3 regions of the Bombilactobacillus sp. ESL1202 genome follow, and region 1 is predicted to be linked to each of the others. Evidence: predicted binding sites of a transcription regulator. Region 1 holds the regulator's gene; each other region holds the start of a gene.

Region 1 (10,756 bases):
TAATTACCTTCTTGGATACTCCTGGACATGCTGCTTTTTCTAATATGCGTGCTCGGGGTGCAGATATTACTGATATTGTAGTTTTAGTAGTCGCAGCGGATGATGGTGTTATGCCACAAACCATTGAAGCGATTAATCATGCTAAAGCCGCTAACGATCCGATTATTGTTGCGATTAATAAGATTGATAAACCAGATGCTAATCCCCAGCATGTTACCGAAGAATTAATGAATTATGGTTTAATTCCGGAGGATTACGGTGGCGATACAATTTTTGCCAATATCTCTGCTAAACAAGGTACTGGGATTGATGATTTGTTACAGATGATTTTATTAGAAGCTGACGTTTTGGAATTAAAAGCTAATCCTGAACAAAAGGCAGTTGGAACTGTAATTGAAGCACGTTTGGATAAGGGACGTGGTCCAGTAGCGAGTTTGTTAGTTCAACAAGGGACCTTGCACAAAGGCGATCCAATTGTTGTTGGGAATACTTTTGGTCGTGTACGGGTCATGACAGATGATCGGGGTCGCCAAATTGATGAAGCCTTACCTTCACAACCAGTGATGATTACTGGTTTAAATGAAGTTCCTCAATCTGCTGATAAGTTTGTAGTTTTTGCAGATGAAAAGACGGCGCGTGCGGCTGGTGAAGAACGGGCTAAGCGGGCACAAATTGAAGAACGTAAACGGACGAACGCCGTTACCCTAGATAATTTGTTTGATACTATGAAACAAAATGACATGAAAAAGGTTGATGTCGTAATCAAGGGTGATGTTCAAGGTTCAGTTGAAGCTTTACGCAATAGCTTAGAAAAAATTGAAGTTGAAGGTGTCCGGGTTAATATTATTCACGCTGCTGTTGGCGCAATTAATGAAAGTGATGTTACTTTAGCCTCGGCAAGTAATGCAATTATTATTGGTTTTAATGTCCGTCCAACGGTTCAAGCTAAATCACAAGCTGATAGCGAAAATGTTGATATTCGTTTGCATAATGTGATCTACAATGCAATTGATGAAATTGAATCTGCTATGAAGGGAATGTTAGAACCAGTTTACGAAGAAAAAGTAACTGGTAACTTAACCGTTCGTGAGACTTATAAAGTTTCAAAATTGGGAACCATTGCAGGCTGTATAGTTGATACAGGTTTGATTCAAAAAGACAGTGGTGTTCGTTTGATCCGAAACGGTATTGTTATTTATGAAGGCAAATTGGCATCTTTGAAACGTTTCAAAGATGATGCTAAAGAAGTTAAGCAAGGCTTTGAATGTGGTTTAATGATTGAAGGCTATAACGATATTAAAGTTGACGATCAAATCGAAGCTTATATTATGCAAGAAGTGCCTGTTAAATAGGAGGAAGTACAATGAAATATCGTGTTGGTCGAGTTGAACAAGAAATTCAACGAGAAGTGAATGATATTTTGTTAAAACGAGTTCGTGATCCGCGTGTTGATGGGATAACAATTACTGGAGTGGAAGTTACTGGTGATTTACAACAAGCAACAATTTACTTTAGTATCTTGTCTGATACAGCTAGTGCGTCTGAAAAAGCCTTAGCTGGTTTAAATAAAGCTAAAGGATTGATTCGCGGAGAACTAGGACATCGTTTATCAATTTATAAAACTCCCGATTTAATTTTTAAGCAAGATGATTCGATTCGCTACGGAGAACACATTGATCAATTATTACGTCATTTACATGAATCTGACTAATAAGCTCGACAGGAATCAAATTTTTTAAATTAAATTAGAGGCTGGAACAAAAGTTGTGGTAACCAACTACTAACTTTTGGAACGCAATAATGAATTAATGTTCGTCTAATTCTAAATAGAATACGATCATTACCCTTATTGTCCCAGTCTCTTTTTTGTCTTATGGTGCAATGCTATACTGAATATTAGATTAGATAATGAGGCTATCAAATGAATGGTATTATCCCCTTATATAAACCTCGTGGTATAACTAGTGCGGATTGTGTTTATCAATTGCGCCGGTTACTTCATGAGCGAAAAATTGGTCATACAGGTACCTTAGATCCTGATGTTGATGGGGTCTTAGTAATTTGTGTCGGTCAAGCCACTAAATTAGTTAACTGGCTTTTAAATTCTGATAAGATTTATCAAGGGCAAGTGACTTTAGGGACTGCTACGACGACAGAAGATGCCAGTGGTGAAATGATTGCTCAAAAAAAGATTTTAGAACCGATTACAGATCAACAAATTAAATTAGGAATGCAAAGTTTAACTGGCACTATCAATCAACAACCACCGATGTATTCAGCAGTCAAAGTCAACGGTAAGCGATTATACGAATATGCACGTGCCAACCAAGAAGTTCAGCGGCCTATTAGACAGGTAACGATTAAGCAATTTACATTATTGGGAACTTCTAGTTTTATTGCAGATCAAAGTCAACAAACATTTGACTTCCAGGTTCGTTGCACTAAAGGGACTTATATTCGTACATTGGCGGTGCAATTAGGTCAATATTTCAACTTGCCGGCACATATGAGTCGTTTAACGCGAACTTTTGGTGGAGGCTTTTCAATTGAACAAACATACACTTTAGAACAGGTGGCAGCGCAAATAGCTCAGCAGCAACTAGACTTTTGTTTACCAATAGTAACAGCATTTAAAGATGAATTGCCAGTGATAGAATTGACTGAACAGCAGTGGCTAATAGTTAAAAATGGTGGCAGCTTGAAGTTAGATTTAACAGATCTAAAAGTGCTGTTAACTTGGCAAGGAATTGTTAAAGCCGTCTATCAGCAAATTAATCAGCGCTATGTTCCTCAGTTAATGCTTTTAAAAAATGATAGGTGAAAATAGTGAAAGTTCAAGTATTAAAGTATCCTTTTATAACTGATTTAAAAATGCCTGATCGGCAAGTAATTGCAGCAGGTTTTTTTGATGGTGTTCATTTAGGTCATCAGAATTTAATTAAAACCGCGGTTCGTTTAGCTCATACTAAGCAAGAATTAGCAGCAGTTTTAACCTTTGATCGTCATCCGGTGGAAGTTTATCAACCACAATTATTAACTAATGGTGGCTATCAGTATTTAACACCCTTTGAACGTAAGTTAGAGCTACTTGAACAATTACAAGTCGATGTGGTCTATGTGGTTGAATTTAATCCAATTTTAGCGCATTTGGCACCTGAGCAATTTGTTGAAGACTTTTTATTAAAATTAAATATTTCAACGCTTGTTGCGGGCTTTGATTGGACTTTTGGTCCTAAAAAAATAGCGACAATGACGTATTTACGAAAATTAGTAGCGCAAAGATTTGAAGTTGTGGAAATCCCATCCTTAAATTTTGCCAAGGAGAAAATTTCTTCAACTAACATTCGACAATATTTAAGTCATGATCAAATTCAAAAAGCGAATTTGTTATTAGGATATAATTACCAAAATCATGGTTTAGTAGTTCATGGTTATCAAATGGGACGAAAACTAGGTTTTCCCACGGCTAATTTGGCATTGACACCGAACCAATTTGTTCCTAGCATTGGTGTTTATGTTACTCGCGTTTTAGTCGGTCAAACATGGTGGCCAGCAATGACTTCGATTGGGCGTAATATTACTTTTAAGCGTGGTGATAATCCATTAACCATTGAAGCTAATATTTTAGACTTTGATGCTAATCTTTACGATCAAGATTTACGAATCGAATGGTTAAAGTATTTACGTCCAGAAGTCAAATTTGCTGGTGGTCAGGATTTAATTGGACAATTGGTAAAAGATCAGCAAGCCACGCAAAATTATTTCAGAAAATAATAGCAACTAACTTGACATAGTGCTAATAGCTTGCTATATTTAACATTGTTAGCACTAATGTATATAGAGTGCTAAGAGCGAGGTGATTTAGTTTGATAACTGATCGTCAAGCTGCAATTTTAAAAGCAATTGTTCAGCAATACATTGAAACAGGTCAGCCAATCGGCTCTAAAGCTTTAATGGAGCGTTTGCCTATTCATGTTAGTTCGGCGACTATTCGTAATGATATGGCTAATTTGGAAAGTGTTGGTCTAATTGAAAAAATTCATCTGTCTTCTGGTCGGGTTCCATCGGCTAGTGGATATCGTTATTATTTAGATCATTTGTTAGAACCGATTGATGTTTCTGAACAAACGTCAGAGATTATTCACTCTGATTTTGCTAAACAGCAATTTAATGAAATTGATGAAATTGTAGCTCAATCTGCGAAAATTTTGTCAACCTTGACTAGTTACACCGCAATTGCTTTAGGACCAGAAAGTGATAATACAGTTTTAACAGGTTTCCGGGTGGTGGCACTAGGTAATAACCAAGTGATGGCAATTATGGTTACGAGCGATGGTTCGGTTTATAATCAGGTTTATCGCTTGGATTCCACTTTGTCAGCAGATCGTTTGGAAGCAGTAGTGCGAATTATTAATGATCAATTAGTGGGGCAGACTTTAAGTGACGTTTCACAACGTTTAAAGACGGATTTTCCTAAATTGGTTGCTCAATATTTGCAGACACCAAACGGTTTCTTGACTATTTTTGATGATATTTTAGCAAAAGTGGCTGCTGATCACTTCTTTGTTGATGGTAAGTCAAATTTATTTAATTACGTCGATGCTCGTAATAGTGATAATTTAAAAACTCTTTATTCCCTATTTGAAAACGACGATGATTTGACAAAGCTTTTAGGCCTAGATCATAATTTTAATAATGAGTCTGACAATCAAGGCATTAGAGTTCATTTAGGAGCTGAATTAGCACCACAAATTTTAAATAACTATAGTTTAATTACCGCTAAATATAGTGTTGGCAGTCACGGTGACGGTTTAATTGCGTTATTGGGACCAACTAACATGCCTTATTCACAAGTGATTGGCTTAATTGCTTCTTTACGTTATGAGTTGGCTAAGCGATTGATTGACTATTTTCAAGAATTAAATGGTAATTCAGGCTAGGAGGTAGGCTTATGACTGATTCAAAAATGGATCCACAAGAATTTCCTTCAGAAAAAAAGCAGTCAGATCATTCGAAAGTGACTGATAAAACTGCTACGGTTGAGGATAGAAAAACAAAGCCGGCTACCGCTGAGGATTCTGATAGTGTAGTTGATAAGTTATTAGATAAAAATCAAGATTTAGAAAAAGAATTAAAAGCTAGCCAAGATCGAGAATTACGGGCGCAAGCAGAAATTCAAAATATTAAAAAGCATAATCAGCAAGATCAAGCTAATTTGATTAAATATGATGGTCAAAAGTTAGCGATGGCAATTTTACCATCAATTGACAATTTGGAACGTGCTTTACAATCTAGTACTAATGATTCAGCTAATGATAGTTTGTTACAAGGTGTGAACATGGTGTTAAAACATCTTAAACAAGCTTTAGCAGAAAATGATATTACGGAAATTAAAGCATTGCATGAAAAATTTGATCCAACGATTCACCAAGCGGTGCAAACAGTACCAGCTGATGATGATCATCCTAGTGAAACGGTAGTTCAAGTTTTACAAGCTGGATATCAATTAAAGGATCGAGTTTTACGACCAAGTATGGTTGTTGTTGCACAATAATTAAAAGAACAAAACAAGTAAAATAAGGGAAGGTTTAATTTTATGTCAAAAATTATTGGAATTGATTTAGGAACCACGAATTCAGCTGTTGCTGTTTTAGAAGGTGGCGATCCCAAAATTATTGCTAATCCAGAAGGTGGTCGGACAACACCATCTGTAGTAGCTTTTAAAGATGGTGAAACTCAAGTTGGTGAAGTTGCTAAACGGCAAGCTATTACTAACCCGAATACTATTTCTTCAATTAAACGTCATATTGGTGAAGCTGGTTATAAGGTTAACGTTGAAGGTAAGGACTATACTCCACAAGAGATTTCAGCGATGATTTTGCAGTATATTAAAAACTTTGCTGAAAAATATTTGGGAGAAGAAGTTACAGAAGCAGTTATTACTGTACCAGCATATTTCAATGATTCACAACGGCAAGCAACTAAAGATGCTGGTAAGATTGCTGGATTGGATGTTAAACGAATTATTAATGAACCAACAGCTTCTGCTCTTGCTTATGGTTTGGATAAAAGTGATGCTGATGAAAAAGTTTTAGTCTATGATTTAGGGGGCGGAACTTTTGATGTTTCAATCTTGGAGTTAGGTGACGGTGTGTTCCAGGTTTTGTCAACTAATGGTGATACTCATTTAGGTGGCGATGACTTTGATAATGCCATTATGAATTGGTTAATTGCTGATTTTAAAGCCACAAACCAGATTGACTTGTCACAAGATAAAATGGCTTTACAACGTTTGAAAGATGCTGCTGAAAAAGCGAAAAAAGATTTATCTGGTGTCACTGAGACTGAAATCAGCTTACCATTTATTTCTGCTGGCCCTGCTGGTCCCTTACATTTACAAACAACATTATCACGAGCTAAATTTAATGAACTAACAGCTGATTTAGTTGATCGGACTAAAATTCCAGTTCAAAATGCTTTAAAAGATGCTGGTTTAAGTAGCTCAGAAGTTGATAAGGTCATTTTAAATGGTGGTTCAACGCGAATTCCAGCCGTTCAAGAAGCCGTTAAACAATGGACTGGCAAAGAACCGGATCATTCAATTAACCCTGATGAAGCTGTAGCTTTAGGTGCTGCTATTCAAGGTGGCGTCATTACTGGTGATGTGAAAGACGTGGTTTTATTAGATGTAACACCATTATCTCTAGGAATTGAAACCATGGGTGGTGTCTCAACTAAGCTAATTGACCGGAACACTACTATTCCAACCAGCAAGTCACAAGTTTTCTCAACGGCTGCTGATAATCAACCAGCTGTTGATATTCATGTTTTACAAGGTGAACGTTCCATGGCAGCTGATAATAAAACTTTAGGTCGCTTCCAATTAACTGATATTCCAGCAGCACCAAGAGGGGTTCCACAAATTGAAGTTAAGTTTGATATTGATAAAAATGGGATTGTTAATGTTTCAGCTAAAGATTTAGGAACTGGTAAATCACAAAAGATTACTATTAAGAGTTCTTCGGGCTTATCTGATGAAGAAATTGAGCGGATGAAAAAAGAAGCTCAAGAAAATGAAGCATCTGATAAGAAACGTAAAGAAGAAGCCGACTTGCGTAATGAAGTAGATCAATTAATTTTTACAACTGATAAGACTTTAAAAGATCTTGAAGGTAAAGTTTCTGAAGATGAAATTAAGAAAGCCAATGATGCTAAGGAAGCTTTGAAGAAAGCCCAATCAGATAATGACCTGGAAGAAATGAAAGCTAAAAAAGATGATTTGAATAAAATTGTTCAAGACTTATCAGTTAAATTGTATCAACAAGCACAAGATGCACAACAAGCTAGTGGTAATAATAGTGACAAGGGCCAATCTCAAGACGATAATGGTACTGTTGATGGTGACTTTAAAGAAGTTGATCCAGATAAGGACGATAAATAATTTAAATTAATAATTGGTTTTAACCATAGGGAGAAATGACGAAGGTTGAAGTTTAACTTTCGTCATTTGTCTGAGTTATCTGTAAATTAAATTGCGGAAAATTTGAGCATTATCCCAATTTATGGTACCAATTAAAGTCAGCTTAATTTTAGGATTGAAAGAAAGGCTAGGGTGAGAAATGGATCCTTATGAAACTTTAGGTGTCGACCGCAACGCTTCGGAAGATGAAATTAAAAAAGCCTACCGAAAATTATCTAAAAAATATCATCCTGACTTAAATAAAGCACCAGATGCGGAAAAAAAGTTTAAAGATGTTAATGAAGCTTATGAAATTCTGAAGGATCCACAACGTAAAGCGCAGTTTGATCAATACGGTTCCACTGATCAGCAAGCAGGTGGTTTTGGTAACGGACAAGGTTTTAGTGGTTTTGATACCAATGGCTTCGGTGATTTCGGAGATATTTTTGATTCCTTTTTTGGGGGTGGTCGGCGGCAAGCAGATCCTACTGCTCCACGTAAGGGATCAGATTTAGAATATCGCTTAAAAATTAAATTTGAAGAAGCAATTTTTGGCGGCAAAAAGACAATTCACTATAATCGCAGTGAACAATGTTCAACTTGTCAAGGAACGGGTGCTAAGCCTGGTACCAGTCCTAAAACTTGTCATAAGTGTCACGGAAGCGGACGGATTACTGTCAATCAACGAACGCCATTAGGAATGATGCAAAGTCAACAAGTTTGCGATGTTTGTGGCGGAACAGGACAAGAAGTTGAGGAGAAATGTCCTACTTGTCATGGTCGCGGAAAAATCACGCGTAGTCATGCAGTTGAAATTGATATTCCAGCTGGGATTGATAATTTACAGCGGATGCGTTTAGATGGTCAAGGTGCTGCCGGTTCTAACCAGGGACCATATGGTGATTTGTTTGTTACTTTTGAAGTTGAACCAAGTAAACAATTTCAACGTCAAGATGCGACAATTTATTCACATGAAGCAATTTCATTTCCACAAGCGGCTTTGGGTGATGAAATTAAAGTGAAAACTGTTCGGGGGCAAGTTGAATTGCGCATTCCTGCGGGAACTCAATCCGGAACAGTCTTTAAATTAAAAGGTCAAGGTGCTCCACGATTAAACGGCGGTGTTGGTGACCAACAAGTAAAAGTGGAAATTGTTACACCGAAGCATTTGAATGAAAAGCAAAAAGAAGCGCTACAAACTTTTGCACAACTAGGTGGTGCTAAAGTTAAAGAACAGGATCGCAGTTTTTTCGAACGCATGCGCGACAATATGAAAGATAAATTTAAATAATAGACAAAAAGGTTGGAATAGTAAATATAGTGATATGCAAAGCTGTATTGATAATTAATTTTTAGCTAATTAGATTATTAAGATTCTATAATATTGAGTGTTGATGATTAATTTCGGTTCTATGTAAAGCAGTGTTGATAATTAATTTTTTAGCTAACTAGATTAGTAATTGGTCTAGTTAGTTTTTTTTGTTTACTTTTCAGTCGTCATTTTTTAATTCTAAGCTATTTTTGGGTATCTTAAAGGTACCCAAGCTGTTGGGCTTTTAAAAATTATTTAATTGTTATCGTTAAATCTGTAAAGTGGGTAAACATTCCAGTTTAATGCGTAAGCGGAAATTATCCCAATTGCGAAAACCATAACTAGTTCGTTTGATTTTCTTGATCTTACTATTCAGACCTTCGATAGCACCATTATTGTACTCATAGCGACAACTATTGAGAACTGCTGTTAAATGCTTACGCAATGATTTAATTGTTTGGTCCATCTCATTATGCAGAGGTCGATAGTCATTCAAAATAGTTTTCAAAAGATGAGCATTTCGCGTTTTCACAGCGGTTAATAGCTGTTGGTAAACTTCATAAGCAGCTTGAAACTGACAGTCTAAGGCTAAACCAATATGCAATAAATTGACTTGCGTGTCATAATAACCAACTTTGGTTTGATAATTCATTTTTTTAGCTTCCAAATTTTCAAAATTAGTTAAAAACAGCCGCCAATAACCTTTTAAGATCCAATAGTCACGACTCCTGTGGACACAGCCTTCCATTACCCGTTTACGAATGGAGTTCAGTGACCGATTAGCCATTTGTACTAGATGAAAACGATCAAGGATGATTTCTGCGTTCGGGAATAGTTTGGGAATAAAATTAATATAGGCAGCATTCAAATCAACGACAATGGTCTGCACTTGTTGCCGATTTTCTAAAGAAAACCGTTCAAAATAGTGTTTCAGATCTTTAGTTAATCTGGTGGGTAAGGTATCTAATAAACGGTGACTTTTGGCATCCATCAAGATAAAACTATAATTCTTTAAAGCTTTAAATTCATCAAACAAAAGATGTTTAGGTAAACGATAAGTTGGATAGCCTAACAATCGCTGATAGTTTTGGTTTAAGACATTTTGCACAGTGGTGGCTGAAACACTATATCTTTGGGCAATATCTTTGAGTGACTGATTTTTGCGTGCAGCCAGGGTTACACAACGATAAACATTTAGGGCAATATGACAATGTGGTTTGACAATATCAGTTTGCGCGACTGTTGTGGAATGACATTGTCGACATAAAAATCGTTGTTTCTTTAGAACTAGATATGATAATTGACAGTGATTGTCTGGTAGTAAAATACGAACTTTTATAGTTCCATACTTAACTATGTTTCCAGTAAAACCACAATTAGGACAACGTTTTAGAGGATAAGATAAAGTAGCATGAAACACCAAAGCACTCTTACCATTAATAAATTGACGCTTAACAGATTCAAAATTAATGTTTTGATCTTTAATTCCAAGAATTAAACTGGTAGAATAATTATCTAAGGGCATTGTTTTTTCCTTCTTTCAATAGGTTTAGACGACTAAATTGTAACATTGCCTCCCTATGTTACAATTTAGTCGTCAAAAACTGTTGACTGAAAACTCTTAAAAAGGACTTAAACGCTGTTGCGGATAGTTGCTGTTATCATTTACAGCAACGACTCATTAGAGGGGGAACCGTAAGATCAAATGCATTAAACGGCCGAGTTCGAGTGATGGTTTTAGAAACTGGTTCATTTTCAAGTTAAGGATCTTTTTGGAGTGTACCAGAAAGATCTCAATACTAGACTAGTTCAAAAAATTAATTATCAAAGAAGCTTATTTAGCATGTGTTAAAAGCTTGAGAATACACTAAAATCAAAAGTAATAATCATGACAAAAGTAAAAACGATTTAAAAGTAATATTGATTATTGGTATCGAAAAAGGATATTATTAAAACAGTATCTGTTAAACTGTTAATCATCGCCA
Region 2 (10,756 bases), 630 kb from region 1:
TTGGCTGCTAATTCAGCAGTTTTAACGGGTCAATTAAAAGTTGATAACCAAATTTTGGATCATCGTTTACGTTTACAAATTAAAACGGGCATTCATAGTGAAGAACTACAGGCCCAAATTCAAGGTGGTTTTCGGACAACGAAGAATTTACCAATTGCCAAAAATTGGCAGCAGGAATTTGTTGAAAAACCGGTTAACATTTACAACTTTGATAAAGTAGTCGGTATGTATGAACCAAATCATGGATTGTTTTTGTTAAGTGGTGGCATGAAAGAATATGAACTATTAGATCAAGCTTTTGCAGTAACTTTAATGGCAACCACAGGTCAATTAGGTAAACCCAATCTACTATGGCGCCCGGGCCGCGCTTCGGGGGATACAACTAGTGTTGGTCATCAAATGACACCAACACCATTGGCCGAAGAATTAGGTGAAAATACGTTTAATTTTGGTTTTTTACCTGTAGGTGAGTTGGATGAAAATCAATTAGCCATTGCAGCTGAAAATTGGTTAGCCCCCAATGTTAGCTATCAATTACAAAAATTGAACTTATTTGTTAATCGTTTAGATAATAAATTGTGGGATATTGAATTTGCAGAAACCTTGCCGCAATTACCATTGACAAAAACAGCTTTGACTTTAGATTTACCAGTAGCTGTGACAGCCCTTTATCCAGCTTATACTATTAAGCAAGCACTAGTGGTGCGATTGAGTAATCAATCAGGCCACAAGCAAAACTTAACTGAATTATTAAACCAAGGGTTTCAACCGGTTAATGCTTTAGAAGAAATTCAACCAATTGAAGACCAAAAATTAGAATTACAGCCGTATGATATACAGACTTTAATTAAAACCATTGAAATCTAAAAAGCTAGCTGTGATAAGGTTGGACTATCAATTTTAAATAGCCTTAAAAAGTTTGTGATTTTATTTACTTGACATTGTGATATCAAAAGGTGGATACTTGCTATAACCACTACTTTTATTCACAAGGGGATATACTTACTATGACAAGATATAGAATACCAAATGCGACAATTAAGAGATTGCCACTATATCATCGCTATTTTCAATTTTTAAATGATTCTAATACTAAAAAAATTTCTTCAACAGAACTTGCCAAAGCCGTTCAAGTCGACAGTGCTACGATTCGGCGGGATTTCTCGTATTTTGGCTCGTTAGGCAAACGCGGCTACGGTTACGAAATTGAACCCATGTTGGAATTTTTTAAAAAATTGTTAAATCAAAGTCAGACGACCAAGGTGGCTTTAGTTGGCGTCGGGAATTTAGGCAGTGCACTGTTAAAATATAATTTTTCCCAGACCAATAATATTCAAATCGCGGCTGCTTTTGATAAAGATCCGGAATTAATTGATCAAGTAGTTAATGGTGTACAGGTTTACAATGTTGATTCTTTGGCACAACAATTGGCTAAGGAACAAATTGATGTGGTCATTCTAACAGTTCCTGTAGCTAGTGCTCAAAAAGTTACTGGTGAATTGGTAGCTGCCAATGTTAAAGGGATTTTGAATTTCACACCGTTACGGTTAGCTACACCCAAAACAGTGCGGGTTCATAATGTGGACTTAGCTAATGAATTACAGACTTTGATTTATTTTTTAGATAATTACAGTTAAAGTCAAAAGTTAATAACACTTGCAACCGTGTTGATAAACTAAAATTGGCATAATCATGTTAAATGAGGCTGGGACAATAACGTTAATGAAGATAGGCTGTTGCGAATTAACGGACTATTAATTCATTAATTTGTTTCAAAAGTCAACAGTTGAGGGCTAGTATTCTGAGATCTTGTAAGTCTTGAGATTTCAGATCGCTAGTAGTCAACGGTTAAGCGACTTTTGTCCCGGCCTTTTTTAATTATTGCAAAAATTGATTATTAATTAGGAGGATAATAATGGAACCGTTATTTTTAGAACCAGCTTTTCAAAAAAAAATCTGGGGTGGTCGGCGTTTACAAGATGAATTTGGTTATCAAATTCCTGATGGCAAAATTGGTGAATGCTGGGCGATTTCGGCTCATCCCCATGGACTTTCCCGAGTGCTAAATGGATCTTTAGCACAGCAAGATTTAGCCACAGTGTGGCAAACTCAGCCTGAACTATTTGGTAATTCTAAAAGTCCAGTTTTTCCGTTATTAACTAAAATTTTGGATGCGGAAGATAGTTTATCTGTTCAAGTTCATCCTGATAATGATTATGCTCAAAAACATGAAGGTGAATTGGGCAAAACCGAATGTTGGTACATTATTAATGCTCAGCCTGATTCTTATTTGATTTATGGTCATAATGCTCGAACAAAACAAGAATTAGCCACAATGTTGCAGACTGGTGACTGGGAACATTTATTGAAAAAGTTACCAGTTAAAACCGGTGATTTTATTTACGTTCCTAGTGGTTCGGTTCACGCCTTAAATAAGGGGATTGTAGCTTTAGAAACACAACAAAGTAGTGATACGACTTATCGGTTATATGATTATGATCGAATTGATCAAGCGACCGGTCAGAAAAGACAATTACATTTAAAACAAGCCCAAGATACGATTACAGTACCATTTGTGGCACCTAAACTGAATACTCAAGTGCAACATTTTGGTAATAGTACACTGACCACTTATGTCAAACCACCAGTTTCACCATATTTTGCAGTTTGGGGGTTAGATATTCAAAGTGATCCATTGACTTTAAAACATCAACTAGGGGCTTATACTTTATATTCGGTAATCAAAGGTCACGGACAATTAGTCATTGCTGATCAAAAATATCAATTAAATTTAGGCGATCATTTTATTGTCCCGGCAACATTTAAATCTTGGCAAATTGAAGGACAGCAACTAGCTTTAATTGCTTCTGAAGCAATTGATAACTAATTGATATAATTATCGCTTACTGAATTGTGCTACAATCTAAAATTGTAATAAATTTATTTTGAAAGAGGATTTGCTGTGCACAATCTAAATATCAAGCGGTTTATTTATCGTTTATTGCAATTGTTACTAGTTTGTTTATTAGCTTATATTTTTTATTTTGCATTTCAATTAGCTTTAACTGGAGAATTAACTCATGGTTATCACGAAATGTTTTGGGAAATTAAAAATAATCCCGTAGTTACCAGAATTAATTGGTTTATTTTGGTAGTAATTATGACGTTAATAATTGCCCTGTTGGGGGATTATTGGTGGGGATTGGCGGTTAGTATAGCCTTATTAAGTATTGGCCTTTATGTTGACTTTAATAAGATTGTTTCCCGCTCAGAACCGCTGTTGCCTAATGATTTGCGAATGGCTAATCAAGCTGGCGGTTTAATCAAGATGGTTAGCTGGCAATCACTATGTTTATTAATAGTAAGTATTGTGTTGTTATTCTTAATTGCTTATTTAATTCATCGTCAGACTAAAAAGTTACGCTTTAAAAATCATCATTGGGTTTGGTTTTTTAGAGGATTGACATTAGTTGTGGGGGTTGTTGTATTAGTGATTTTTGCTCAAGCTGGTAATACCCGTTCGCTAGCTTCGAAACAATTAGCTAAATATAACATCACGAATGTTGATCGTTCCCAATTAGCAAACTACCGTAATCGTGGTACTTTAATTGGCTTTGTTTTTAATTTGCAATCAACGCCGATGATTAAGCCGGCTAATTATAATCAAGCAACGATGAAAAAAATTGCCCAACGTTACCAACATGGATTAGCTCAGGCTAATCAAGGCAAAAAGGTAGGTAAGGTTAATATTATTTATATTTTAAATGAATCATTAACTAATCCTTTACGAACTAAAAAGCAATATCCAATCGTTGGCAATAAAAATCCGATGCCTTATATTTCGCAAATTCTTACTCAGCCAACTGCTAAGCAAGCTGGCGGTTATATGGTTTCACCCGGTTTTGGTGGCGGGACGGCTAATATTGAATTTGAAGCTAATACTGGTTTTTCAAACTATTTTTTGAATAATACGCCATATCAGGATATTTTACCGAATAAAAAATATTTCCCGAGTGTGATGCATTATTTAAATACGGCTGGTTATCATTCCCAAGCTTATCATCCGTACGCAGGCACCATGTATCGACGCAATCAAGCTTATCCGGCGATTGGTATTCACAAATTTCAAGATCAATCTAAGTTACAAGGACTGAAAAAGTCGCCACATGGCCTATATGATACAGATGCTTCAGCGTATCCGAATTTTTATGCACAACAACAAAAATCGGATCGACAATTCAGTTTGATGTTAACGATGCAAAATCACATGCCGTATCAAACACAGTCTGGTGCCCAGAGTAATTATCAATTGAAGCATCAAGTAGGCGGAGACGCTGACAAAACTAAGAAATTAGAAGCTTACTTGCAAGAAGTACATGATTCTGATCAAGCTTTTAAAAACTTAGTAGCGCACTATCAGCATGCTAAGCAAAAAACGTTAATTGTGATGTATGGTGATCATTATCCTGGTGATGGTATTTATGATGATCTGTTTAATCAAAATACGTTATATTCGCATGCTACACCCTTTGTGATGGTCGCTAATTTTCCCTTAGAAACTCATCATTATGACTATTTTTCACCAAATTATATGTCCTTACATTTATTACAGCAATTAGATTATCCCCAAACGCCATTTTATCAATTATTAACACAACTGTATCAGGAAGTTCCAGTGTTGACTAAACCTTTACAAATTTCTGGTTCGGGTCAACAAAATACTACCAAGGTCACTACTGATACGTATGCTTTAACTGCTAAGAATGTGCATGGACCTAAAAATGCTAAATGGGATCAATCGCAAGTCTTTAAAGATTATCGGTTGTTAGAATATGATATGACCTATGGCAAAGCTTATGCTAAGAAGTATGGAATGTTTCAAGTAACGCGATAACAAAATAAATTTGGAAAAGTCTGTTAAAAAGTTGTTTTCAGTAATTAGTCTGATTTTCTCCGGGATAACTTTTTCAGGCTTTTTTCTTTGCAACCAGTTGATATTATTCGTGAGCCGAATAATATCAATACGGTAATAGTTATGCTAATGTAAAAACGTAAGTTTTTGACGGGATTTTGATGATAAATACTTGCATCTTCAAAAGAACATGTTATTATAGAAATTGTATTAGCACTATATGAAGATGAGTGCTAAGAGTGCTAAAAATGTTTATATTTGGAGGGATTACTTTGTTAAAGCCATTAGGTGACCGGATTCTAGTACAAGTTGATGAAGAAAAAGAACAAACAGTTGGTGGAATTGTTCTAGCCAATAATGCAAAAGAAAAGCCACAAGTTGGTGAAGTTATTGCAGTTGGTGCCGGTGAACGTACCCCAGACGGTCAAACAATTGAACTTAGCGTTAAAAAAGGCGATCGTGTTCTTTTTGATAAATATGCTGGTTCAGAAGTTAAGTATGAAGGCCAAAAATATCTCGTAATGCATGAAAAAGATGTCATGGCAATTGTTGACTAATTTTAAATAAATAGATTTTTGAAAAAGTACGATTAAATAATAATTGAGGTGGCTGAAAAATGACAAAAGAAATTGAATTTTCAGAAGACGCTCGGGCAAAAATGCTCAACGGTGTTAATAAATTAGCTGATACAGTTAAAACAACAATCGGCCCTAAGGGTCGCAACGTTGTTTTGGAACAATCTTATGGTTCACCTAACATTACTAATGATGGTGTAACCATTGCTAAAGATATTGAATTAGAAGATCATTTTGAAAATATGGGTGCCAAATTAGTTTCCGAAGTTGCTTCTAAAACTAATGATATTGCCGGTGATGGTACGACAACTGCGACGGTGTTAGCCCAAGCAATTATTCAAGAAGGTATGAAGAACGTAACTGCTGGTGCTAATCCAGTTGGCATTCGAACCGGAATTGAAAAAGCAACGGCTACTGCTGTTGATGAATTACGGAAAATTTCCCACGAAGTTAGTGGTCGCGACCAAATTGCGCAAGTTGCTGCTGTTTCTTCTGCTAATAGTAAAGTCGGTGAATTAATCGCTGATGCCATGGAAAAAGTTGGTCATGATGGTGTTATTACAATTGAAGAGTCAAAAGGAATTGAAACAACTTCTGACGTCGTTGAAGGTATGCAATTTGACCGGGGTTACTTATCACAATATATGGTAACTGATAATGACAAGATGGAAGCTGATTTAGATAATCCTTACATCTTAATTACTGATAAGAAGATTTCTAATATCCAAGATATTTTGCCATTGTTACAATCAATTGTGCAACAAGGTAAATCTTTGTTGATTATTGCTGATGATGTTGATGGTGAAGCTTTACCAACTTTAGTTTTGAATAAAGTTCGTGGTACTTTCAATGTCGTTGCTGTTAAGGCTCCTGGCTTTGGTGATCGTCGCAAAGAACAATTAGAAGATATTGCCATTTTAACTGGCGGTACTGTGATTACTGAAGACTTAGGTTTAGAATTAAAAGACACCACAATTGATCAATTAGGTCAAGCTGGTCGTGTAACTGTTACCAAAGATAATACAACTATTGTTCAAGGCTCTGGTTCTAAAGCTGCGATTGATGAACGTGTTGACTTAATCAAGAAGCAAATTGGTGAAACAACTTCTGATTTTGATCGAGAAAAATTACAAGAACGTTTGGCTAAATTAGCTGGTGGCGTTGGTGTGATTAAAGTCGGTGCCGCTACCGAAACTGAATTAAAAGAACGTAAGTATCGCATTGAAGATGCTTTGAACGCTACCCGTGCTGCTGTTGAAGAAGGCTACGTCGCTGGTGGTGGTACGGCTTTGATGGATGTTATTCCGGCCGTTGCCAAGTTAGCTGAAAATGAAACTGGTGATGTAAAAACTGGAATTAACATTGTTAAGCGGGCTTTAGAAGCACCGGTTCGTCAAATTGCGGAAAATGCTGGTAAAGAAGGCTCCGTGATTGTTGAACATATGAAGTCCCAAGGTACAGAAATTGGTTATAATGCCGATACTGATAAATGGGAAAATATGATTGAAGTCGGAATTATTGACCCAACTAAAGTAACACGTTCTGCTCTACAAAATGCAGCTAGTGTTTCAGCTTTGATTTTAACAACTGAAGCCGTTGTTGCTGATAAACCAGAACCTGCTACTCCAGCACCAGCTGATCCAAATGCTGGTATGGGCGGTATGATGTAATTTTAGTTAATTTAATAGCAAGAAAGCATTTCGAAAGAAATGCTTTTTTGCTATTTTGCGATAAAGTAGTACTGCTTTAGTTTAGCTTTTAATGGTATGATAAAATTTAAGTAAAAATATAAATAAAATTAAGGGAAGTATTATGCGAATTATTTTTGTGGGTGACGTCATGGGCAATTTAGGTGTGCAGGCTTTAGAACAATATTTGCCACAAATCAAAGCCCGTTTTCGTCCGCAAGTGACAATTGTTAATGGTGAAAATGCAGCTAACGGTCGTGGCATTAAAGATCAACAATTTAAAGCGATTCTTAAAGCGGGAGCAGATGTGATTACGTTAGGAAATCATGCCTTTGATCAGCGAGAGGTTAATGAGTTATTGACTAATAATGATAACTTAATTCGCCCAGCTAATTATCCTGGTGCAGAAGTGCCAGGACGTGGTATGACAATTAAGCAAATTAATCAAGAGCAATTAGCGATTATTAATTTACAAGGCCGGGCTTTAATGAATGCCATTGATGATCCTTTTCAAGTAGTTGATCATCTGTTGAAGCAAGTTCCGAGCAAGGCACGTGTTTTTATTGATTTCCATGCAGAGACAACCAGTGAAAAAGCAGCGTTAGCTTACTACGTTGATGGGCGTGTCGATGCGGTGGTGGGCACACATACACATGTGCAAACCAATGATGCCCGAACATTACCTCAGGGAACCGCCTTTTTAAGTGATGTTGGGATGACTGGTGATTATGATGGGATTATTGGTGTACAAGCTAATAGCAGCTTAAGACGTTTTTTGACGCAAAGACCAACACGCTATGAATTAAGTGATCATGGGCGACCACAAATTAATTATTGCGTTATTGATTTGGCCTCCAAAAATCATATTCAGGTCGGGCAAATTAATCCCGATCGTCCTTTTGATAACTAACATTAACTAAGGAGTTATAAATGCCACAAAAAACTAAAGATACACCAATGATGCAGCAATATTTGGCTATTAAAAAAGATTATCCAGATGCTTTTTTATTTTATCGAATTGGTGATTTTTATGAGATGTTTTACGATGATGCAATTAAAGGGGCACAAATTTTAGAATTAACTTTAACAGCCCGAAATAAAAATGCTGCGGATCCGATTCCGATGTGTGGCGTTCCCCACCATGCTGCTCAAAGTTATATTGATGTTTTGGTGGATAAGGGCTATAAAGTGGCCATTTGTGAGCAGTTGGAAGATCCCAAGGAAGCTCAAGGCATGGTTAAACGAGGGATCATCAAGTTAGTTACACCCGGAACTAGTTTGGAAGATAAACCTAATCAAAGTCGTGAGAATAATTATTTGGCAGCAATTATTTATCAAGAAGATCAATTTGGTTTTGCTTATACCGATTTATCCACAGGTGAGGTGCGGGTTACAACTTTTACTGATTGGTTACAGGTACAAAACGAGTTACTAAATTTACGCTGTAAAGAAGTGGTTGTTTCTGATTCCTTGACCGAAGAACAACAACAGAAATTAACTAAAATTGGGTTATTAGTTTCTTTAGAACAACCCCAGCAGTCTTATGCGGAAGTGGCTTTTGTCATTCAACCAGTGCAACAGAAATTACAACAACAAGCGATTACTTACTTAATTTCTTATTTAATTGAAACGCAAAAACGTTCATTAGCTCATTTACAAGTTGCGCAAGTTTATCAAACTAGTAAATATTTACAAATGGATCATAATGTTCAAAGTAATTTGGAATTATTTCGTTCTTTAAGAACTGGTGAAAAGTCTGGGACTTTGGCTTGGTTATTAGATGCGACTAAAACGGCTATGGGTAGTCGTTTGTTAAAACAATGGTTACAAAGACCGTTGTTGGAACGAAAAGCTTTAACTAAACGCCAAGATATTGTTCAAATTCTGTTAGATAACTTTTTTCAGCGCGGAAATCTGCAAGACTACTTAACCAAGGTTTATGATTTGGAACGGCTGGCTGGTCGCGTTGCTTTCGGCAATGTCAATGGTCGCGATTTAATTCAATTGGCGACTTCTTTGCGTCAAGTACCGCTAATTAAACAAACATTATTAGATTTACATGAACCGTTAATTGATGATTTGTTGGCTAAAATGCCTGCTTGTCAAGCTGTGGTGGACTTAATTGATCAAGCTATTGTTGATGATCCACCAATTTCAGTAACTGAAGGCAACTTAATTCGTGATCATTATAATGAGCAGTTGGATCAGTACCGCAATGCAATGAAAAATGGTAAAGCTTGGATTGCTCAGATGCAAGCTGATGAACAGCAGGCGACGGGCATTAAAAACCTAAAAATTGGTTTTAATCGGGTTTTTGGTTATTATATTGAAGTTACTAATTCTAATAAGGAGCAAGTGCCGACTGACCGTTATCAACGTAAGCAAACCCTGACTAATTCCGAACGCTATATTACCCCGGAATTAAAAGATAAAGAACATTTGATTTTGGAAGCTGAGGAAAAGTCAACGCTTTTAGAACATCAATTGTTTAAAGAAATTCGGCAACAGGTTAAAGACCAAATTGCCCAGATTCAAACATTAGCTCGGATTTTGGCGCACTTAGATGTTTTACAAAGTTTTGCGGTTATTAGTGAAAATCAACATTATATTCGGCCGCAGTTTACTACAGATCATCAAATTAAAATCGTGAATGGTCGTCATCCCGTTGTTGAAAAAGTTTTGGGTAAAAAAAGTTATATTCCTAATGATGTTCAAATGTCCGAACAAACTGACGTTTTATTAATTACCGGGCCCAATATGTCGGGAAAAAGTACTTATATGCGTCAAACTGCGTTGATTGTGATTATGGCACAAATTGGCTGTTTTGTACCAGCAGATGAAGCCCAGTTGCCCATTTTTGATCAAATTTTTACCCGAATTGGTGCCGCTGATGACTTAATTGCTGGTAATTCAACCTTTATGGTCGAAATGATGGAAGCAAACGATGCTTTGCAGCATGCGACGCAAAATTCGTTAATCATCTTTGATGAAATTGGTCGGGGAACGGCGACTTATGATGGCATGGCTTTAGCGCAAGCGATTATTGAGTATTTGGACCAAACAGTCCACGCAAAGACGCTTTTTTCCACGCATTATCATGAATTAACGCAACTAGCTGATAAGTTAACTACGGTTGAAAATGTTCACGTTGATGCGACGCAAGAACATGGTAAATTAGTCTTTTTACACAAAGTTTTAGCAGGTCCCGCGGACAAATCCTACGGGATCCATGTAGCTAAGTTGGCGGGTTTACCAACAACTTTATTGAAACGAGCCCAAGTTATTTTAAATGATTTGGAACAACAACCAGCTCAAACAGCTGTTCCTAAAAAAGAAGTGGCCCCCAAAAAGCCACCAATTAATCAAGTTCAAGAAGCGCCTTCAGAACAACAATTATCTTTATTTGCACCACCACATGAACAAAATCAAGCCGTGATTGAAAAAATTAAACACGCCAATGTTTTAAATATGACACCCTTAGAGGCAATGAAATTTTTGTATGAATTGCAGTCTAAATTACATTAAAGATATTTGGAGATGGGGAATTAAATGGCTGAGATCCGTAAATTATCAGCAATTTT
Region 3 (10,756 bases), 500 kb from region 1:
AATTGGAACCAGGAAATTGAAATTGAAAAGGTAGCCAAACTCCCATTGCTGATGAGCAGAACAAAATTGGCAACGCTAAAATGAGCGAATACCAAAATTTATGTTTCAAATTTCCCATATGCATCATTGTTCCGTTAGGCATCATTTGCATGGAATGCTTTGACATTGCTGAATCCATTTCCATGTTATGATCCATTTTCAGACCATGATCCTGCTTTGAATTATCATGAGACATTTTGACACCCCTCTCCCTTTAAACAATTACAAGCAATTGTTGTTGGTGCAGTTAATTGTTTCTGAGTTAAAATTTGCTGTAATGTGGCAATATCCGCTTGACTTAAATCCAGTTTTTGGATCAAATTAATCAAAGTACTGCCTTGTTTCATGGCACAAAGATGACTAAATAAATCTTGTACGGTTTGATCCATCATTTGCTTTTCACTAACTAAAGGATGATAAATTTGGGGTCGCTGTGATTTATCAACTCGAACAATTTGTTTTTTAACTAAACGTGTCAATAAAGTCTTGATTGTATTGGGTTGCCATGATGTTTGCTTTAAATTATTAATTATCTCTGGTGCCGAAGCAGTATTTAAAGTCCACAAAACTCGCATGACCTCCCATTCAGCGTTGGAAATATTTTCCATTCAGTTATGATCTCCTTTTAATTTTTTATGTTTAACAGTGTCAAATCAATATTAAAATCTTACTACTAAAATCACAATTGTAGTTTAGGCTATCCCTACTCAAAAAACAAATATTTCACTCATTGTACAATCAATCTCCACTCTGCCAAATAATTAACATTAATCTAAACAAAAAATGTGACTGGAATATAAAATCTTCCAACCACATTTTTATTAATTTTAAATTTTTAAGTTAATTTTACTTACGATGATTAGCTACAAAATCATTAACTAATTTTTCATTTTCAGCGTTACTTAAGGAGACATTCAAAGCTTGTTCAACTAAATCTTTTAATTCAGTTGTATCTAAATGCTTCATTAACGAACGAACTCGTAAAATTGAAGTAGCACTCATTGAGTATTCATCTAAGCCCATACCCAATAGTAATGGTACCATCACTGAATCTCCTGCTGCTTCGCCACACATACCAACCCATTTACCTTCTTGATGAGCTGAATCAATTACATGTTTGATTAAGCGCAAAATGGAAGGATTATATGGTTGATAGAGATAAGAAACATGTTCGTTACCACGATCAGCAGCCATCGTATATTGAATCAAATCGTTCGTACCAATACTGAAGAAATCAACTTCTTTAGCAAATTGATCTGCTAAAACAGCAGCGGCTGGAATTTCAATCATAATTCCAACTTCTAAATTAGCGTCAAATGGGATCTTTTCAGAAGTTAATTTATCCATTTCCTCTTTTAAAATTCCTTTAGCTTGCCGGAATTCTTGAAGTGTAGCAATCATGGGGAACATAATACGCAACTTGCCGTATGATGAAGCCCGCAATAATGCCCGTAATTGGGTTCGGAAAATATCCTGCCGATCCAAACTAATCCGAATTGCCCGATAGCCTAAGAATGGATTCATTTCTTCTGGTAATGGCAAATATGGTAGGTGTTTATCGCCACCAATATCCATTGTCCGCACAACAACTGGTTTACCATCCATACCTTCTAAGACTTCTTTATAAGCTTCAAACTGATCATCTTCAGAAGGTAATTCAGCGGAATCCATATACAAAAATTCAGTCCGGTATAAACCAATGGCTTCAGCACCATTAGCTTGAACACCCGCTAAATCCTTTGGTGTACCAATATTAGCGGCAATTTCAAAGTGCTTACCATCAGCAGTCACTGTTTTAGCACTCTTTAATTTAGCCCATTCAGCCTTTTCATTGGCATACTGTTCAGCTAGATCTTGATAATGTTTAACATCATCTGCAGTAGGATTAATGACCGCATCACCATGGACGCCATCAACAATCAAGTCATCACCGGCCTGAACTTCACTAGTTATTGTATCCGTACCAACAATGGCAGGAATTTCCAATGAACGCGCCATAATTGCTGAATGCGCTGTCCGACCGCCAATATCTGTAATGAAAGCCTTGACATACTTCTTATTCAATTGAGCTGTATCACTAGGAGTCAAGTCATGAGCAACAATAATAACTTCATGATCAATTAATGCTGGGTTAGGTAATTCAACCCCTAATAAATGACTCATAATTCGTTTAGAAACGTCACGCACATCAGCTGCACGTTCTTGCATATACTTATTATCAGTCATTGCTTCAAACATCGCGATGAATTTATTAGCAACATCACTTAAAGCTTGTTCGGCATTAACTTTATCAGCTTGAACTTGTTGAGCAACAGCGCCCGTAAATTCAGGATCAGCTAAAATCATTTTATGAGCATCAAAAACTTGAGCTTCTTCTTCACCCAAAGATTCTTTAGCAACATCGCGAATCGTTGTTAATTCAGCGTCGGATTTTTTAATTGCTGCTTGTAAACGATCGACTTCTGCTTGAGCGTCAGTAATCGTTTGTTTTTTAAAGGATAGATCAGGTTGCACTAATAAGTAAGCTGGTGCATGCGCAAAACCATCACTGGCAGCAATCCCCTTTAAAGTTTTAGTCATTATTCTGAAAGTCCTTCTTTAGTCATGGTTTCTGAAATAGCATTAATGGCTTCACTAGCATCATCGCCATCAGCTGTGATTGTAACATCAGCACCTTGACCAACACCAAGTGACATAACACCCATAATTGACTTCAAATTAACAGTTTTTCCATCATATTCTAAATTGATATCAGAACTAAATTTGCTAGCAGCTTGTACTAGCATCGTAGCAGGACGTGCATGAATTCCTGTTTCTGCAATTACGTGAAAATCTTTCTTTTCCATATTTAATAACCTCTCTTTAAGCCTAATTTTCATTTTGAATGAAAAGGGTTAACTTAACATCAAAACTACATTACCATTATTCAAAAAACAAGGCAAGTTTTTTCCGATAAAAATAAGAAAACCAAGGCGTTTACACCTAGCTATTTTCGTTTTCAGAAAAGCGGTAGGTAATCTTGCCATCACGATGGGCTGTACCAACAATTTGATTGTGTTGGTTAATTTTTAACCACGCCTGATTAAATTCCATAAAATGCTCACTATCAACTTCAATTCGATCTATTTTTTTATCAACCAAATCGTTCAATTGTTGTTCAAAATCCATTTTCTTGCCTCACAATGCAAATTACTTTAATAAACAAATCATTCCTTATATACTGTGTTTGACATGTAAAGTCAAGCTTTTTTTGAAGAAAATCTTAAATTTCTTCATTTTAGCACTTGCATGTTGAGAGTGCTAAATGTATAATTCACTTTGTACCATTAATGTACTCAATGACCAAAGAGGATAACTCCAGATTACAGTTGAGACCAAATTAGGACATCAAATAATAAATGAACCGTTACTTTCATCTATTATTGATCCGAGAGTTATCTTAAAAATTATTTCTACTATAGTATTTAGTTCGGAAGTGATTAAACGTTTTGGAAATTGAAACAAATTTCTCTCAAGAAAGGTGGAATGTAATTCATGCTTTGCCAAAATTGTCATAAAAATGAAGCAACTATCCATCTCTACACTAGTATTAATGGACAACGGGCGGAAGTAAATTTATGCCAGAGTTGTTATCGAAAGTTGCGTGAGCAACAAGCGATGGGAGGTAATTCTAATATGAATAATGATCCATTTGGTTTTGGTGACTTAAGTTCAATTTTTGGGGCAATGGACCCACAACAAGAAATGCGTCGCCAACAACAAATGTCAGCGCAAAGTCAACGTGGTGGCGGTAATAATAATAATTCAAATAGTATTTTGACCCAATTTGGTGTCGATTTAACCGCTCAAGCTAAAGCCGGTAAAATCGATCCCGTTATTGGTCGTGACAAAGAAATTGAACGCGTAATTGAAATTTTAAATCGGCGGACTAAAAATAATCCTGTTTTGATTGGTGAAGCAGGAGTTGGTAAAACTGCTGTGGTTGAGGGTTTAGCTCAAAAAATTGTTGATGGTGAGGTTCCGGAGAAACTACAAGACAAACGCGTGATTCGTTTAGATGTGGTTTCTTTAGTGCAAGGAACTGGTGTCCGGGGTCAATTTGAGCAAAGAATGCAAGAATTGATTACAGAGTTACAAAATAATAAAAATATTATTTTATTCATTGATGAAATTCACGAAATTGTTGGTGCGGGTAATGCCGAAGGCGGTATGGACGCGGGTAATGTCTTAAAGCCTGCTCTAGCCCGTGGAGAGCTCCAATTAGTTGGCGCTACAACTTTTAATGAATATCGTCAAATTGAAAAAGATTCGGCCTTAGCAAGACGTTTGCAACCAGTGGAAGTCAATGAACCCACGGTTGAGCAAACACTCAAAATCTTAAAAGGCATTGAGCCTAAATACGAAGCTTATCACCACGTTAAATATTCTCCAGAAGCTATTAAAGCCGCAGCAGTTTTATCCGATCGTTATATTCAAGATCGTTTCCTACCAGATAAAGCAATTGATTTGTTGGATGAATCTGGTTCACGCAAGAATTTAACTTTAAATCCAGTTGATCCAAAAGAAATTGAAAAGAAGATTAATGAAGCTGAAGCTAATAAGCAAAATGCACTCAAACAAGAAGACTATGAAAAAGCAGCTTTTTATCGCGATCAAACCAAAAAATTAGAAGCTGTTCGTGATAATAAAACCGATAGCGAAAAAGAACCGGAAGTTACGGAAAAAGACATTGAAAGTATTGTTGAAGAAAAAACAAACATTCCAGTCGGTGAATTAAAAGCTCAAGAACAAGAACAATTGCGCAATTTAACTCCAGAATTAGAAGCTCATGTTATTGGGCAAAATAAAGCAGTCGAACAAGTTAGTCGTGCTATCCGCCGTAACCGTGTTGGTTTTAACAAAACTGGCCGTCCCATTGGTTCGTTCCTCTTTGTTGGACCTACTGGAGTTGGTAAAACTGAATTAGCTAAACAATTAGCCAAACAACTCTTTGGTAGTGAAGATTCGATGATTCGGTTTGACATGTCCGAGTATATGGAAAAGCACAGTGTCTCAAAATTAATCGGTTCCCCTCCAGGGTACGTTGGCTATGAAGAAGCTGGGCAATTGACTGAACAAGTTCGGCGTCATCCTTATAGTTTAATCTTATTAGATGAAATTGAAAAAGCTCATCCCGATGTAATGCACATGTTTTTACAAATTTTAGACGATGGACGCTTAACTGATTCACAAGGACGGACAGTTAGTTTCAAAGATACTATCATTATCATGACCTCCAATGCTGGTCAAGGTGAAAGTGAAGCTAGTGTCGGCTTTGGTGCTGAGGCCAATGGCACGACCAATTCTGTTTTGGATAAATTAGGTAATTACTTCAAACCGGAATTTCTCAACAGATTTGATGGAATTATTGAGTTCGATCCGTTATCCAAAGAAAGCTTGCTCAAGATTGTTAACTTAATGATTCAAGATACTAATCGGATGATTGCCGATCAAGGTCTCGATATTGAAGTTACTCAACCTGCTAAAGAAAAGATCGTCGACTTAGGTTATGATCCTGCATTAGGTGCCCGGCCGTTACGTCGGGTCATTCAGGAACAAATTGAAGATCGCGTAGCTGATCATTACCTCGATCATCCTAAAGAAAAGCACCTCAAGGCAGTTTTAGAAAACGACAATATTAAGATTGAAAATAACACTGGCGAAGATAAAAAAGACAGTGCAACCAAAGCTAAAAAAACTCCTGATTCAACCAAGAAAAAAGACGATCAAGATAAGTAACGTAACCAAAAAAAGACAGCCACTTGGCTGTCTTTTTTTGGTTGTTCATTTATAAATGTTCAAACCTTGCTTACTTTTTCTTTTCATCCAGTAAAACAACGCCTTCAGGCGGATTTTGAGCAATGGTACCAACAATCGGATGCGGAACATAAGGTTCTTCCAAGTAGCGCACATCTTCCGGTGTTAACTTAATATTTAAAGCCTGTAAGGCACTATCAAAGTGCTGGGCTTTAGTGGCACCAATAATTGGTGCGCTGACGCCCTTGGCCCATTGCCAAGCAATCGCAATTTGAGCCATAGAAACTTGATATTTAGCTGCTAATTCCTGTACACGGTGCACAATTTTGATATCTTCTTGTTCCATACGATCATATTTACCAGTAGCAACGCGATCTGTTTTGGCACGTAGCGTGGAGCCTTGCCATTGAGGGCGGGTTAAATGCCCAGCCGCTAATGGACTATACGGCATTAATGACACCTGATATTGCTGACAAATCGGCATTAATTCACGTTCATCTTCACGATATAACAAATTATAATGGTTTTCCATAGCTTGAAATTGTGCCCAACCATATTGCTGTGCTACCAACTGTAAATTATGAAATTGATAGCCATACATGGCTGAAGCCCCTAAGGCTCGAACTTTACCGACTTTAACCAATTCATTTAAGGCTGCCATAGTTTCTTCCATTGGCGTTTGGTAATCAAAGCGATGAATCATGTATAAATCTAAATAATCAGTTCCCAAGCGCTGTAAAGTTCCGTCAACTTCTCGTTGAATCGCTACTTTAGATAAGCGACCAGGATTGAAATAAACTTTAGAAGCAATCACGACTTGATCACGCGCTACATTATGTTTTAAAGCTCGGCCTAAATATTCTTCACTAGTACCTTTGGAATAACTATTAGCCGTATCAAAAAAATTAATTCCTAAATCTAGAGCATGTTTCACCACTTGTTCAGTTGAACTGGCATCTAAAGTCCAATCATGCATTGTACCCGCTTGTCCAAAACTCATTGCGCCCACACAAATGGGTGCAATTTTAATCTCGGTTCGCCCTAAGTTTTGATATCTCATTTTAGTTATCCTCCATCATTATTTAACCAAAATCCGACCATGAAAATATTATTATTATGATCCCTCTTTCCTCAAAATTCGATAATCTTTTACTTGACCAGTTTGATATAAATTAATTTTATAATCCAAACGTGTTAAAGATTTTTGTAAGGCTACTTGTTTTTGATATAAAATGGCGCGTTGTTGTTCTAACAAAGCTTGACGTTGCTTTAAAGTAGTCGATCCCTGTTGCATTAACTTAACGTATTCAATTAGCGGTTCAACTGCTACTCCAGAATTACGTAGGCAAATAATCATTTCAATTAAATCTTGCAAGATTGGTGGATAATAGCGATTGCCGTTGGCTTGACGTGGAATTGGCGGTAATAAACCAATTTGTTCATAATAGCGTAAAGTTGCCGGAGTGATGTGATACTTTTGACTCACAGCAGTAATGGTTAAATTTGCCATCCTATCACTTCCCAAAAAAAGACTAGAATAATTTTAAGGACGAAAGCTTAACAAATCCTTAATTTTATTCTAGTCTTAGTTTATTACTTAAAGTTAACTTGAAGTCAAACCTTTAATTCAAAATAATATGACTGTCTTGTGCTTTTACTTCTAATTTAGTTGATGAATTAGCATTCATTTGCTGCCAATCATTTTTTATTTTACGATCCGTTGTTTTGATTAAGGTATCAGTCCCCAATATTTGATAATTGATGGTGGGATGTTGTAATTGCATAATCAATTTAGCATCAGTTAGCTGTAGCTGATTATTTTTATTTAAAATTGCATCAGTCATAACTATCCGTGAATCAACAATTTTTCCTTGCACTTGTGCTTTAATTTGCTGGAAATTAGCATGGCTGTCATCCAGTCGTAGGTGTAATTGTTTAAAATTAGAGTTCTCACTAGTAATCTTGGTATCATCAGTAATTAATTGTGCCTGTTGGTTCACATTCACTTGCTGAAGACGTAAATAACTGTCATCTTGGTGCATTAACAATTGCTTAGTCTGTAGCTGTTGAAGCTTAACATTGGCATCATCCGTCCGCACAATGATTCTTTGCAAATTGGTCTCTTTAGGAACAGTGATAATCAATTTAGGTAACTTAACCCCCAGCGCCATAATAAAATTATAATTAGGTTGTTTAGTTTGGACAACCAGTTGTTTTTGGTGGTTTAAATGATATTTAACTGCTTGATTATACGAACCGACCAATTTCATTTGATAGTTGGTTCCTGACTTGATTTGAACATCAGTGGATGAACTATTTATCTGCAAACCGGTAAATGCCGGTAATTTTTTTTGTTGCTGTAATTTATTTTTCTGACTCAAAACTATAATTTTTGTAGTAGGACCTTGACTGACAAAAGGTTGAACACCATGGTTTAAATAACCGATTATAGTCAAGATTAGGCCAATCACAAAAACTACCAAACTAATACGATATAATTTTTTCATGATTTACCTCCTCGACGAGTCAATTTTTGCCGAAAGTAATTTTTCTGCAAATATTTTTGCCCCATGTGGCGAGCAAAGTTTAAATAATGTGCTGTTAAAAAACGCACACTTTTAATTAACAACGGTACTAAGGCTAGTAAAACACCCAAAATTATCAGAGCAACTCCGATATAAAAACAGCCAACGGCCCAATCACTAGTTAATAGGAGTGGCGTTAACCTTAGCAAAATGAAAATACTGCTGATCAAACAAGCAAATATTATACAAATCCCCGCTACCACCACGGCCAAAACAACGATAAATGCAGCAATGAATAAGACAAGTATTGTTAACAAAGCCGGAATTCCGATTGGCGCTGCCAACATTCCTAATAAAATCCACCAAACCATTCGCAAATTATGCCGGGAAGATTTTGTCGTTGAACTATTGTTGGTTTGTTGCTTAGAAACTACAGGTAATAAAGAATCACTGGCTAAGTAATAGTCTGCTAAAATTTTATGCGCTAATTGTTTAGATGTTCCTAACTCAGCTTCTATCTCAACTAATTGATCAAAACCAGCATCCAAAATAAATTCACGATAAAACTCGACGACTTCTTGTTGTTCATCTACCGGTAATGGACTCAATTCAGTCATTAAGTCATTCAGATAATTTTCCACAATTTTTTTCATTGAGTTCCTCCATAACCTGATTAATTTGGCGACTGAATTGCTGCCAATCACTTTGAATTTCTGTAAATAATTCCTGCCCAGTTTGTGTTAAATGATAATAGCGCCGATTACGGCCTTGAAAAGGCTGATCATAAGTTTCTAAGTAACCACCCTTTTTTAAGCGACGCAAGACTGGATAAATCGTAGATTCTGAAATATCTAGTACTCCTTGAACTTGTTGCGTCAAAGCATAACCATATAGATCTTGCTTTCTTAAAAATGACAATACTGCACCATCTAACAGTCGCGTGGGAACTTGAATAGCCATCCCTTTCGCTCCTTTAACAATATTATATTTCATATAGTATTATATGATAAAAAAGCACCGTTGACAATAGTCATGCTGCTTTTTAAATTAGTTAGTAATTTTATTTTTCAAATAATTAAAAAAACTACATCAATTCTGTAAAGAAGCAACAGTTAGTCATCAAAGTCAAATAAAAAGGACTAACTCCGATTAAATATCGAAAGCTAGTCCCAAATTAAAATTCACTTTACTTTTAGGTGCCCATCATCATTTTGATTTTTGTCTAATCTTTTTATTTCACTAATTAAATTAAAAAACCGAATTTGTCACAGACCACGTTAATTGACCAGCATATTCACTATTATTAGCAAACGCGCCTAAATCTTTTAAATGCAACATTGGACCAGCAACCTGCTGCTTTTTGACGTTCCACCAACCTTTAGAAACTTCAGTTTCGACAACACCAATGTCATCTGCCAGAGAACGATTTAAACTATAAATAACTATTTCATTATTATCCAATATCTGCAACTCACCATCATCTTCCAGTTGATACTTTAAGATATTAGGCAATGAAGAATTAGCATTATTAGTAAAGGGCTTAGACAAGCGTACACTCAAATGCCAATGAGGCTGCTGAGTTGTGTCCTTAACTATTAAGGTCCCACTTTGACCTTTGGCAGTTAAACGAGAAATTGGATTAAGTTGCGGAATAATTTTACCAAAATCTAACGTCGGGACACTTTTTAAAGATACACAACCTGTATAATCATAATATAGATTAACATTAAATGGTTGGGGAATTGAGCTATCACCTACAGGTTTGGCTACTGATGAGAAGACCAATGAATCAGGCATATTTACTACAGCGTAACGTCGATATTTAGTTCTGATTACAGACTTAAATACCTCAGGAAGTTCACTAGTCCTAAATAAACTACCTGCTAGTCTAGTAACTTGTTCGTCACCGTAATTTCCAGTTTCGTCCAAAGACGGCAGCGCCACACCACTACCATCAATATAATAACTAACGTTAATCATACTATTCTCTGGGATAGATAAAATAATTGAAGAAAATTGAGGATTATTTGTCGAAAATTGACCGCCACTATCCACTGCATAGATATAAATTTTATGTGCCCCACCTCCCGGTTTAGGAGTAGCCAATTTTCTTAACAACGTTTTATTGTCAATACTAAAATTATAATCAAGCTCATTTATTGGGGTAGGCTTAACTGTCGTAAAACTATCAATTTTCGTACCTTTAGTTTGAATATTATTAATATCTGTCAATAATTGATCAATCGAATAATATAATGTCACACTAGTACTGTCAGTATCTTTTAAAGATATCCGTTCTGATATTGAATCAAAATTTTCTTCTTCCATATTCCAATTTTTGACATAGTCATGATTTTTAGAAGTACTACTAGTATCTCTAAAAATCAAAGTAGGTT

What was found. The regulator HrcA, encoded in region 1, represses chaperone genes, less so after heat shock. The targets are predictions, from matches to a motif close to TTAGCACTCNNNNNNNNNGAGTGCTAA.
Region 2: groES (co-chaperone GroES) is a predicted target of HrcA. The motif match lies at 5,123-5,149, and genes of this name have one in related genera.
Region 3: AC3B7A_RS07440 (ATP-dependent Clp protease ATP-binding subunit) is a predicted target of HrcA. The motif match lies at 3,317-3,343, and genes of this name have one in related genera.

What each region holds. Positions count from the first base shown of each region.
Region 1 is NZ_CM176590.1:168,037-178,792, reverse strand. It holds gene infB (translation initiation factor IF-2) at 1-1,352, shown strand, start outside; gene rbfA (30S ribosome-binding factor RbfA) at 1,364-1,711, shown strand; gene truB (tRNA pseudouridine(55) synthase TruB) at 1,922-2,821, shown strand; gene ribF (riboflavin biosynthesis protein RibF) at 2,827-3,774, shown strand; gene hrcA (heat-inducible transcriptional repressor HrcA) at 3,867-4,940, shown strand; gene grpE (nucleotide exchange factor GrpE) at 4,952-5,554, shown strand; gene dnaK (molecular chaperone DnaK) at 5,597-7,441, shown strand; gene dnaJ (molecular chaperone DnaJ) at 7,620-8,750, shown strand; gene AC3B7A_RS00865 (ISL3 family transposase) at 9,040-10,296, opposite strand.
Region 2 is NZ_CM176590.1:1,525,005-1,535,760, forward strand. It holds gene AC3B7A_RS06770 (alpha-mannosidase) at 1-867, shown strand, start outside; gene AC3B7A_RS06775 (redox-sensing transcriptional repressor Rex) at 1,008-1,637, shown strand; gene manA (mannose-6-phosphate isomerase, class I) at 1,913-2,887, shown strand; gene AC3B7A_RS06785 (LTA synthase family protein) at 2,963-4,894, shown strand; gene groES (co-chaperone GroES) at 5,185-5,469, shown strand; gene groL (chaperonin GroEL) at 5,529-7,157, shown strand; gene AC3B7A_RS06800 (TIGR00282 family metallophosphoesterase) at 7,300-8,085, shown strand; gene mutS (DNA mismatch repair protein MutS) at 8,106-10,700, shown strand; gene mutL (DNA mismatch repair endonuclease MutL) at 10,725-10,756, shown strand, end outside.
Region 3 is NZ_CM176590.1:1,655,926-1,666,681, reverse strand. It holds gene AC3B7A_RS07465 (copper-translocating P-type ATPase) at 1-235, opposite strand, end outside; gene AC3B7A_RS07460 (CopY/TcrY family copper transport repressor) at 225-647, opposite strand; gene ptsP (phosphoenolpyruvate--protein phosphotransferase) at 886-2,619, opposite strand; gene AC3B7A_RS07450 (phosphocarrier protein HPr) at 2,619-2,885, opposite strand; gene AC3B7A_RS07445 (hypothetical protein) at 3,022-3,207, opposite strand; gene AC3B7A_RS07440 (ATP-dependent Clp protease ATP-binding subunit) at 3,574-5,817, shown strand; gene AC3B7A_RS07435 (aldo/keto reductase) at 5,888-6,895, opposite strand; gene AC3B7A_RS07430 (MerR family transcriptional regulator) at 6,950-7,345, opposite strand; gene AC3B7A_RS07425 (DUF4097 family beta strand repeat-containing protein) at 7,458-8,342, opposite strand; gene AC3B7A_RS07420 (DUF1700 domain-containing protein) at 8,339-9,013, opposite strand; gene AC3B7A_RS07415 (PadR family transcriptional regulator) at 8,982-9,320, opposite strand; gene AC3B7A_RS07410 (BspA family leucine-rich repeat surface protein) at 9,609-10,756, opposite strand, start outside.